DNA from 2 places in the Arthrobacter sp. A2-55 genome. Region 1 is predicted to be linked to the other one. Evidence: riboswitches for the same ligand, from Rfam matches in the RefSeq annotation. Region 1 holds a riboswitch; the other holds the start of a gene.
What was found. A riboswitch is a leader RNA that binds a small molecule or an ion and turns the genes downstream of it on or off. The one in region 1 is predicted to bind S-adenosylmethionine.

Region 1 (5,418 bases):
GGACCAGTCGGTGGCAAACATAACGTTGAGGGTGCCCACAATGGGCCCCTCAAGGCGCGACATCAATTCCACCCATTTTCGGCCCAGCTTGGCATTGGCCTTCTTGCGGTAGGACGGCTCAATGACGTTCTGGGAGCCGGTAAACCCGACACGGCCGTCCACCACCAGGATCTTGCGGTGGTTGCGCAGGTCCGGGCGGCGCCACTGGCCCTTCACAGGCAGCAGCGGCAACATGCGCCGCCACTGGATCTCGCTGGCCTTCAGCCGGCGGATCATGTCCCGGTACCCGGGCACGCGCAGCGAGCCAATGTGGTCGAACAGGACGCGCACCCGCACCCCGCGCGCGGCGGCAGCCTCCAGTTCGCGGAACAGGTTCTCGGTGGAGCTGTCCGAGCTCATGATGTAAAACTCGGCGTTGACATAGTCCGTGGCGGTGCGCACCTCCGCAGCCATGGCGTCCAGGGATTCCTGGTAGCCGCGGATCAGCTGCACGGAATTGCCGCCCAGGGCAGGGAAGGAGCCCAGGTTGCGGTTGAGTTCCACGGCAGAATTGATCCACGGGGGCCCGTCATAGGGCGGCACCTGTTTGGCGATCTCCCGCGTCCCCTCCACCACCCGAATGTTGACCGCCGCCTGCGTTTCGCGCCGGCGGCGGGAGAGCCGGAAATTGCCAAACATCAGGAACAGGACCAGGCCCACGTAGGGCAGAAAGAAGATGCACAGCAGCCACGCCATGGCGGTGGTGGGGCGGCGGTTGCCGGGAATCACGCCGAGCACCACAATCCGGATCACCAGGTCCACCAACACGGCGAGCGCGGACAGCCAGGCGTTGGTGGTGGGCAAGGTAAACACTGTCCAGATCAAGCAGGCCTCCCCATGTCATGCGTCAGTGAGAACAGCCTACCGGTGGAGGCGCCCGGCGGCGGAACCGGTGGCCAGTATGCTCAAGTCATGACAGTTTTGGTGTTTCTTGACCCCGCTTTCCCCGACGGGCGCGTGGCCGACTCCGGCACGCCCGCGATCCTCGCCACGGACCAGGGCGTGACCCGCGGCGACGGCATCTTCGAGTCCCTGCTGGCCGTGAACGGCACGCCCCGCAAGGTGCAGGCACACCTTGACCGGATGGCCCGTTCCGCCCGCTCGCTGGACTTGGACATCCCCGACGCCGGCACCTGGCTGCGGGCCATTTCGACGGCGGCCGCCACCTTTGCCTCTGCCTCCCCCCAGGGCCCGGATGAACACGGCAACACCAACATTGTCATCAAGCTCATCGCCACCCGGGGCCCGGAGGGCGCCAACGCCACCACGGCATGGGTGCAGGCCTCCGCCGTGCCGCCGCTGCTGGCCGAGCAGCGCGAGAAGGGCCTGGATGTGCTGCTGCTGGACCGCGGCTATGACAGCACCATTTCCCACCGGGCCCCGTGGCTGCTGCTGGGGGCCAAGACGCTTTCCTACGCCGTCAACATGGCCGCCCTGCGCCACGCCCACTCCCACGGCGCGGATGACGTGATCTTCACCAGCGGTGACGGACACGTGTTGGAGGGGCCGACGTCGTCCGTCCTGCTGGCGCAGTTGGCGGACCGCGGCGGCGCCCCGGTCAAGCGCCTCATCACGCCCAACCTGGACAGCGGCATCCTGCCCGGCACCACGCAGGGGGCGCTGTTTGCCGCCGCGAAGGAGGCCGGCTGGGAGCTGGGGTACGGGCCCGTGGAGCCGCAGGACCTGTTCGACGCCGACGCCGTGTGGCTGATTTCCAGCATCAGGCTGCTGGCTCCCGTGAACACCATTGACGGACGGGCTGTGGGCACGGCGGACGTCCGGTCCAGGCTGACGGCCGAACTCAGCGCCCTGCTGGCACAGACCCACTGACGGCGTTCGGGGCAATCAGGGGGCGGAGCTTGTTGCCGGCCACCACCAGCACGGCACTGACGGCAAGGAACGCAACGGCGATGAGCACACAGGTGAGCGCCACCGTGCCGTAGCCGCCGTTGGCCGGGTTCAGGAACGGGTAGGCGTACCAGTTGATGGCTGCGCCGCGTACCAGCGAGTAGGCCAGATAGGCCACGGGCAGCACGAGCACCAGGCCCAGCCGCCTGAACGCGATGGGCAGCCGCGGCGACTGCACCAGCCAATCCAGCACCACGGCCACGGGCATCACGTAGTGCAGCCACGTGTTGATCCACGGCAGCAGCGAGCCCAGGTCCACGTCGCGCAGGAGGGCGCTGAACACGATGCCCACCAGCGCCATGCACACCACGGAGGCGCAGCGGGCCAGCTGCCACAGCGGACCCAGCTCGCGTCCGCGCCAGGCCAGCACGGACTCCACCAGCAGCACGCAGGCGGCAAAAATGTTTGACAGGTTCGTGAAGTAGCTGAAGAAGTTCAGCACATTGAAGCCGTGGCTGATGTGGATGCCCAGCTGGATGCCCACGGCGGCCAGGGTCACCGCGCCGAGCAGGAAGCGCAGGGCGGCAAGTACGCGGCGTAGTGTCATGGCTTCATCCTGCCACGGACCCCGCACGGCAGGACCCGGGTGCGGGCGCCGATTTTGTCATGTTGCGCCACATTTCGCTGCTGCATTAGTGACGGCACGGGGTGCGCGTGTTATTTTTCAAGGGAGTAATGAGCGCCAGCGCCAAGCCCTGACTTGCTGGCCGGCAACCCACTTTTTCGTTCGGGGTGCCTCAGGTGAATACTCGGCAAACCCGGCAATCAGCGGCCGCGGTTGCAAGCGCGAACGCCCGATGTGCCCTTTTGCATGTGTGGAAACGCCGTACGTACATTGCGCTTGCAGCAACGTCCGCCTGCACTCAGGAGCTCGCATGTCCGCTGACGAATCCCCCCTCGCCTACCGCCTTATCACCGGCCCCGACGACCGTTCCTTTTGTGAACGGATCTCCGCAGCCCTGGCCGAAGGCTACATTTTGCACGGCAGCCCGTCGGTGACGTTCAACGGCGCCTCCGTGATCGCCGCCCAGGCCGTCATCCTGCCGCACGCCGTGGCCTCCTCCGACGCCGCCGTCGCCAATGCCGTCCAGGAGCTGGAAGACCCTGAAGAGTTCGACGGCGAGGGAATCGCGTGAGCTACGCCGGAGACCTGGTCCCCGCCCAGGCATGGGACAAGCTGGGCGAGGGCGCCGTGCTGGTGGACGTGCGCACTGACGGCGAATGGACCCACATTGGCGTCCCCGATGTCTCCTCCCTGGGTGCCGAGCCGGTGTTCATCCAGTGGAACCTGGCCAGCGGGGCCCCGAACCCGGCGTTCCTCTCGGAGCTCCAGGCCGCGGTTCCGGCGGAGACCCCGCTGGTCATCCTGTGCCGTTCGGGGGCGCGGTCCGTTGCCGCCGCCGAGGCCGCCACGGCTGCCGGCTACACGGCCTTCAACGTCCTGGAGGGCTTTGAGGGCGTGCCGGACAGCTACGGCGACCGCATTGTCAACGGCTGGAAAAACCGCCACCTGCCCTGGAAATAAGCGCCCGGGGCGCGCGGCCCCGAAGCTGGCACCACCTGGCACCACCTGGCACCACCTGGCACCACCTGCGAAAACTAAGGAATGACACGCAATTGAGCAACTTTAATGAGCACGCCGCATCATGGGCCGACAGCACCCAGGCCGTCCGGGGCGGGCTGGACCGCAGCAACTTCCAGGAAACCTCCGAGGCCATCTTCCTCAATTCCGGCTTTGTGTACGAATCCGCCGAGGCCGCCGAGCAGTCCTTCACGGGCGAGGTGGACCGCTTTGTGTACTCCCGTTACGGCAATCCGTCCGTGGCCACGTTCCAGGAACGCCTGCGGCTGCTGGAGGGCAAGGAAGCCTGCTTCGCGACGGCGTCGGGCATGTCCGCCGTGTTCACCGCACTGGGTGCCCTGCTGGGGGCCGGCGACCGCGTGGTGGCGTCCCGCTCGTTGTTCGGATCCTGCTTTGTCATCCTGAACGAACTGCTCCCCCGCTGGGGCGTGGAGACCGTGTTTGTGGACGGCCCGGACCTGGAGCAGTGGCGTTCGGCACTGAGCGTTCCCACCACCGCCGTGTTCTTTGAGTCGCCGTCCAACCCCATGCAGGAAATCATCGACGTGCAGGCGGTGTGCGAGCTCGCCCATGCGGCCGGGGCCCAGGTGGTGGCCGACAATGTGTTTGCCACCCCCCTGTTGCAGCGCTGCGGCGACTTCGGCGCGGACATCGTGGTCTACTCCGGCACCAAGCACATTGACGGGCAGGGCCGGGTACTGGGCGGCGCCATCCTGGGGACCAAGGAATTCATCGACGGCCCCGTCAAGAACCTGATGCGGCACACGGGCCCGGCGCTGTCCGCGTTCAATGCCTGGGTGCTGACGAAGGGCCTGGAAACCATGGGCATCCGCGTGGCCGCATCCTGCGCCAGCGCCCTGGCCCTGGGCGAGTTCCTCGAGGCGCAGCCGCAGGTCAGCCGCGTCATCTACCCCTTCCTGCCCTCGCACCCGCAGCATGAGCTCGCGAAGAAGCAGATGAAGGCCGGCGGCACGGTGCTCACCTTTGAGCTGGCCGAGCCCGATGGCGGCACCCGCAAGGAAGCCGCCTTCAGGCTCCTGAACGCCCTGGAAATTGTGGACATTTCCAACAACCTGGGCGACACGAAGTCCCTCATCACCCACCCGGCCACCACCACGCACCGCGCCATGGGTCCGGAAGGGCGGGCCGCCATCGGCCTCTCCGACGGCTTCCTGCGCCTCTCCGTCGGCCTGGAGGACCTGGACGACCTCAAGAAGGACCTCGAAAGGGCCCTCGCAGCAATCTAGCCCCCCCGTCGAAGTTGGAGATAACCACCCCTCCGCCCGTCGAGATTGGAGATCACCACCGATGAGGTGGGTGGTTATCTCCAATCTCGACGGTTGGGGCGGTGGTTATCTCCAATCTCGAGGACGACGGCGGCCGGTGACCTTTCGCGCGAAAGGTCACCGGCCGCCGTCGTGCTTGGACTTAGTCCTGGAAGTATTCGATTTCGGCGCCAACGGTGTTCAGGCGCTCGGCCAGGTCCTCATAGCCGCGCTCGATCACGTAGATGTTGCGCAACTCCGACGTTCCCTTCGCGGCAAGCATGGCCAGCAGGATGCAGGCGGCGGGGCGGAGGGCCGGCGGGCAGCCGATCTCCGCCGAGCGCCACGCGGTGGGGCCCTTGATGTCAATGCGGTGCGGATCCAGCAGCCGCACGCCGGCGCCAAGCCGGTTCAGCTCGGTCAGGTAGATGGCGCGGTTCTCGTACACCCAGTCGTGGATGAGCGTGGTGCCCTCGGCGCAGGAGGCGATGACGGCGAAGAAGGGCAGGTTGTCGATGTTCAGGCCCGGGAACGGCATGGGGTGGATCTTGTCCGGTGCGGCGTGCAGCTCAGAGGGCAGGGTGGTGATGTCCACCAGGCGGGTCTTGCCGTTGCGGGCCGTGT
Region 2 (5,418 bases), on a different contig from region 1:
AGGAAGCCCTTGGTGAGTCCCGTTGCATCGGCCACGTGCTCAATGGTCAGCCGCTGGGACTGGCGGGCCGCCCGGATCCTGGACCCGATGGCCACCGGTGCCGAGCTGGGCTCAACGGGTAATGCCTTCATGTTCACTCCTTTAGCTCCGGGCACCACGTGCCCAAGGCGACTCTATACGGATGTGACGGGCGTACTTCCATTTTGACTGTTACCGCAATCACAGTTTAGCCTAATGGACAACGGAAGTTGCCTGATAGGCAATTTTCTATCGAGGAGTCATCATCACTGCACCCTGGAGCCTTACATGAGCTTGAACATTGCCATAGTCGTCCTCTACCTGGTGGCCATGCTGGCCTTCGGGTGGTGGGGCAAATCGCGCACCAAGAACAACAGCGACTTCCTGGTGGCCGGGCGGCGCCTGGGCCCGTTCCTGTACACCGGCACGATGGCCGCCGTCGTCCTGGGCGGCGCCTCAACCGTGGGCGGCGTGGGCCTCGGGTACAAGTTCGGCATTTCCGGCATGTGGCTGGTGGTGGCGATCGGCGTGGGCGTGCTGCTGCTGAGCCTGCTGTTCGCTCCCACCATCCAAAAGCTGAAGATCTACACGGTCTCCCAAATGCTCAGCCTGCGCTACGGGCAGGAAACCACCAAGATGTCCGGCATTGTGATGCTGGCCTACACCGTCATGATCTCGGCAACCTCCACCGGCGCCTACGCCACCATCTTTGTGGTGCTGTTTGGCTGGGAGCGTTGGCTGGCGATTGCCGTGGGCGGTGCCATTGTGCTGGTCTACTCCACCATTGGCGGCATGTGGTCCATCACCCTGGCGGACCAGGTGCAGTTCGTCATCAAGACCGTGGGCGTCTTCCTGCTCATGCTCCCCTTCGCCTGGAACGCCGCCGGAGGTCTCGCCGGCATCCAGTCCCGCGTTGAGTCCAGCTTCTTCCAGTGGGACGGCATCGGCGTCCAGACCATCATCACCTACTTTGTCATCTACACCCTGGGCCTGCTGATCGGCCAGGACATCTGGCAGCGCGTCTTCACCGCCCGCGACCCCAAGGTGGCCCGCGTTGGCGGCGCCACGGCCGGCATCTACTGCATCCTGTACGGCGTGGCCGGTGCCCTGATCGGCCTGGCCGCCCGCGTGGCCCTGCCCTCCATTGACGTCGCCACGCTGGGCAAGGACGTGGTTTACGCGGAGGTTGCCACGCACCTGCTGCCCATCGGCCTGGGTGGGATCGTCATGGCCGCCGCCGTGGCCGCCATGATGTCAACCGCCTCCGGCGCCCTGATCGCCGCAGCCACCGTGGCCCGCAAGGACGTGGTCCCGTTCGTGGCCAGCTGGTTCGGCAAGACCATAGACACCTCCGACACCTCCAACCCGGAGCACGACGTCAACGCCAACCGCTGGTACGTGCTGGGCCTGGGGCTGGGCGTGGTGCTCATTTCCATCGTGGTCAGCGACGTGGTCTTCGCCCTGACCATCGCCTACGACATCCTGGTGGGCGGGCTCCTGGTGGCCATCATCGGCGGGCTGGCGTGGAAGCGCGGCACCGGCCTGGGCGCCGCCTGGTCCATGGCCGTGGGCTGCGGCCTGACCCTGGTGCTGCTGGTGCTCTACGCGACGGGAGTGATCCCCAGCGCGGACGGCATCTACGCCAACGAGCCCATCTACTACGGCCTGCTCGCCTCCCTCATTGTCTACGTTGCCGTCTCGCTGGCCACCCCGGCCACTCCGGCCCACATCCGCGACGCCTGGGACCGCCGGTTGAGTGCGGCTGCCACGGATTCCAACGAGGACGACATCGAAGTGCTCACCAGCCGGAAGTAGCCGGTCTCAGCCGGGAACTTTTCCCTGGGGCAAAACCCGGGCTGGGTTTTGCCCCGGGTGCACCGGGGGCACAACCCAAGTCGAGTTTTGCCCCACAGGAAAGTGCATCGTTGCGTAAGCGGCACGACGGCGGATGGTCACGTAATAAATTACGTCACCATCCGCCGTCGTGCTTTTTGGCGGTAATCTTGAGCCAGCTTCAAGAGATGCGGCGCCAAGCTCCGACTGGCCGCGCACCAACCCCATGTTCACAGGGTGGTTCGGATGAGGAAGCGGCCCGCGGTGACAGGATCCGGGGGCAAGAGCACTCCCAAAGGCCGTGATGATGACCGTTATCTCCGTCAACCGCATTCCCGCGAACCGCAACGCTGCCCGGGCCGCCACACCGCCGCAGGGCATTCCCGTGCTGCCGGCCGTGGATATCAACTACGGCACTGTCACGTTCTTCACCCCGTCGGGGCACCACAATTATTGGTCTGCCGAGCCGGACCTGCTGGTGGACGCGCTGTCGCAGGCGGTCCGCCCGGCCCAGTGGATCCCGGAAATCGCCACGCTGGTGGTGACCGTGGCCCAGACCGGCGTGCGGACCGGCCGGCGCCTCGGCTTCCGCCTCGCGGCGCACTAACCGCCTGCGGTCATTCGATGACTGCGATCACCGCACCCTGCGCCACTTCGTCGCCTTCCTGAACGCGAAGCCGGACGGTGCCGGCCACGGGCGCGTAGATTTCGGCGTCGACCTTGTCTATGGCCACCTCGGCGAGCAGGTGCTTTTCGGCAACTGCGTCGCCGTCGGCCACGTACCAGGTGGCCAGGACGCCGGGCTCGGAGGCGTCCCCCGTCATCATCGGAAACAGGACTTCGTTCATGCAGTTGCCGCCTTCCGGACCGCGGCCTCAATGCGTGCGGCCGTTGGCAACACAGCATATTCGAGTTCATGGGCGTACGGAATGGGCACGTCGGGGACGCAGACGCGGCTGAAGTGCTTCAAGAGGGCCGGGTCGTGCTCGGTGATGGTGGCCGCGATTTCGCCGGAAAGCCCGAACGACTGGTAGTCCTCATCCACCACAATCACGCGCCCGGTCTTGGCGGCGGTGGCGATGACCGCCTCCCGGTCCAGCGGCACCAGCGAGCGCAGGTCCAGCACCTCCACGTTGATGCCCTCCTCCTCCAGCTTCTCCGCCACGTCCAGGCTGTGGTGCACGGACAGCGACAGCGTCACGATGCTGACGTCCGTGCCCTCCCGGACCACCTTGGCCTTGCCGATCGGAACCACGTAGTCCTCCTCCGGGACGGCGCCGATGGAGCGCTTGTTCTTCGCCATCCAGGCCAGGCCCATGACGCCCTTGTGGAACATGTACACCACGGGGTCGTCGGATTGGATGGCCGCCGTCATGAGCCCCTTCGCGTCGTACGGGTTGGAGGGGACCACCACCTTCATGCCGGGCAGGTGCGCGAACGTGCCCCACAGTGTTTGCGAGTGCTGGGCGCCGTCGGAATAGCCGCCGCCCACCGCCGTCATCAGCACCATGGGGACGCGGACGTTGCCGCCTGATTCGTAGTGGATCTTGGCCATGTGGTTGTAGATCTGGTCCATGCACACGCCGAAGAAGTCCACGAACATCAGCTCGACAATGGGCCGCATGCCTTCCACGGCAGCCCCGATGCCCAGCCCGATGAACGCCGTCTCGGAAATCGGCGTGTCAATGATCCGCTCCGATCCGAACCTCTCCAGCAGCCCCGTGGTGGAGGAGAAAATGCCGCCGTAGGCCGCCACGTCCTCGCCCATCACGAATACTGACGGGTCCTTTTCCATCTGCGAGCCGATGGCTTCCTGCAGCGCCTTGGCCGTGTTCAACCGCCGGCTGCCGGCGTCTGGCTCCACGGGCAGTGACATTTGAGCAGCGGCAGCTGCACTGGTTGAGATGCTCATGACTGGGCTCCTTCCACAAATACGTACTTCAGTGCCTCGGCCGGGTTGGGCGTTGGCGCGGCCTTGGCATGTTCGACGGCGTCGTCCACCTGGGTGCCCGCCCACGCTGTCATTTCGGCCAGGTCAGCGTCCGTGAGGATCCCGGCGTCGCGCAATTGCTTTTCGTAGGCGGGTATGGGGTCCCGGTCGGGAACCTCGGCCAGTTCGGGCCGGTAGCCCTGGGCGTCGCCTTCAAAGTGGCCCCACAGCCGGAGCGTGTGGATCTCGATAAGGCTGGGCCCGTTGCCTGCCCGGGCACGCGCCACGGCCTCGCCAACAGCAGCGTGGACGGCTTCGACGTCGTTGTTTTCCACCCGGACCCCCGGCATTCCGTAGCCCGCCGCCCGCACCGCATTGGACGGCACGGAGGTGGAGGCACTGCGGTGGACGGAGATGCCCCAGTCGTTGTCCTCGATGACGAAGATGACAGGCAGCTTCCACAGGGCGGCCAGGTTCAGGCACTCGTGGAACGGGCCGGCATTAGCTGCGCCCTCACCGGCGACAGCCACAGCAATGTTTCGAGTGCCGGCACGCTGGAACGCGAAGGCCTGGCCCAGCGCGGCGGGGAAGCCCTCGGCCACGATGCCGGAGCAGGAGAAATGCGTGGCCGGATCAAAGAGGTGCATGTGGCCGCCCCGGCCGTGGCCCAGCCCGGACTCGCGGCCGAAGATCTCCCCGGCCAGCGCGCGCAGGTTCATGCCCTTGGCAATGGCCAGGTGGTGCGGGCGGTGGGTGGCCGTGAGTGCGTCGCCGGATTCCAGGTGTGCGCACAGGCCCGCGGCCACCGGCTCCTGCCCGGCGGAAAGGTGCATCTCCCCCGGGATCAGGCCCTTGCCAATGTCAAAGCCGGGGCTCTTGTCGGCGTGGTATTCACGCAAAATTGCTGCCTCGAACGTCCTGATCAGGATCATCTGGCGCAACAGCTCCTGCCGCTGCGCCGCACTGAGGTCCTTCGCGACCTCGGTTGTTTCGGTGGTCATCGCCTCTCCCTTCCACAGATGCGCCGCCGCCTGTGCCACTGAGCGTGGAGGATTGTGGCGGCTCGCATGCCTTTCACTTTTGAGCCTAGGCACGGGTTCGACGCCGGCAACACCGCGCGGATTTCAGTAGGTGAAAAAGCTACCCTTGACCAGTGGGCCCCGCGCTGATGGTGCCGCCGGCGCCCAGGATCAATTCCAGGTGCGCAGCGGCGTCCTTGAGGGTCTCCGTGTAGTTCATTCCGCGGCGTTGTTCCCCTGCCGGCAGTGAGATGGCCAGGGCCCCGGCCCACGACGACGCAGCAACGGGCACGGCCAGGCAGGTGAACCCGAGCGCATATTCCTGGTCGTCCAGCATGGAGGACGGGCTGCCTTCAAGTGTCCGCAGGAACTCCCGCGGCGAGGTGATGGTGTAGGGCGTGAGCTCGGCCAGTGGATGCGAGGAAACATACTCCAGGCGTTCGCCGGCACCGAGGCCGGCCAGAATCTGCTTCCCGAACGCCGTGGCGTGGGCGCCGTCCTGCAGGCCCACCCACAAGTCCACCCGGGGCGTGAGCGGCCCGTCCACAATGTCCACCAGCTCAATTTCGCCGTCGTAGAAGCGGCTCAGGTACGTGGCGGCGCGCAGTTCGTCGCGGA

Region 2: it holds a riboswitch for S-adenosylmethionine, as region 1 does, so the genes downstream of both, LPN03_RS11205 (hypothetical protein) here and LPN03_RS04475 (DUF1737 domain-containing protein) in region 1, are expected to answer to the same signal.

What each region holds. Positions count from the first base shown of each region.
Region 1 covers NZ_JAJLOZ010000009.1:41,185-46,602, forward strand. The annotation lists gene cls (cardiolipin synthase) at 1-843, opposite strand, end outside; gene LPN03_RS04465 (aminodeoxychorismate lyase) at 952-1,869, shown strand; gene LPN03_RS04470 (Pr6Pr family membrane protein) at 1,841-2,494, opposite strand; SAM riboswitch class IV at 2,619-2,740, shown strand; gene LPN03_RS04475 (DUF1737 domain-containing protein) at 2,823-3,083, shown strand; gene LPN03_RS04480 (rhodanese-like domain-containing protein) at 3,080-3,472, shown strand; gene LPN03_RS04485 (O-succinylhomoserine sulfhydrylase) at 3,565-4,776, shown strand; gene LPN03_RS04490 (UDP-N-acetylglucosamine 1-carboxyvinyltransferase) at 4,958-5,418, opposite strand, start outside.
Region 2 covers NZ_JAJLOZ010000035.1:13,436-18,853, forward strand. The annotation lists gene LPN03_RS11195 (helix-turn-helix domain-containing protein) at 1-131, opposite strand, end outside; gene LPN03_RS11200 (sodium:solute symporter) at 307-1,833, shown strand; SAM riboswitch class IV at 2,031-2,144, shown strand; gene LPN03_RS11205 (hypothetical protein) at 2,153-2,458, shown strand; gene LPN03_RS11210 (biotin/lipoyl-containing protein) at 2,469-2,699, opposite strand; gene LPN03_RS11215 (alpha-ketoacid dehydrogenase subunit beta) at 2,696-3,763, opposite strand; gene LPN03_RS11220 (thiamine pyrophosphate-dependent dehydrogenase E1 component subunit alpha) at 3,760-4,782, opposite strand; gene LPN03_RS11225 (IclR family transcriptional regulator) at 4,922-5,418, opposite strand, start outside.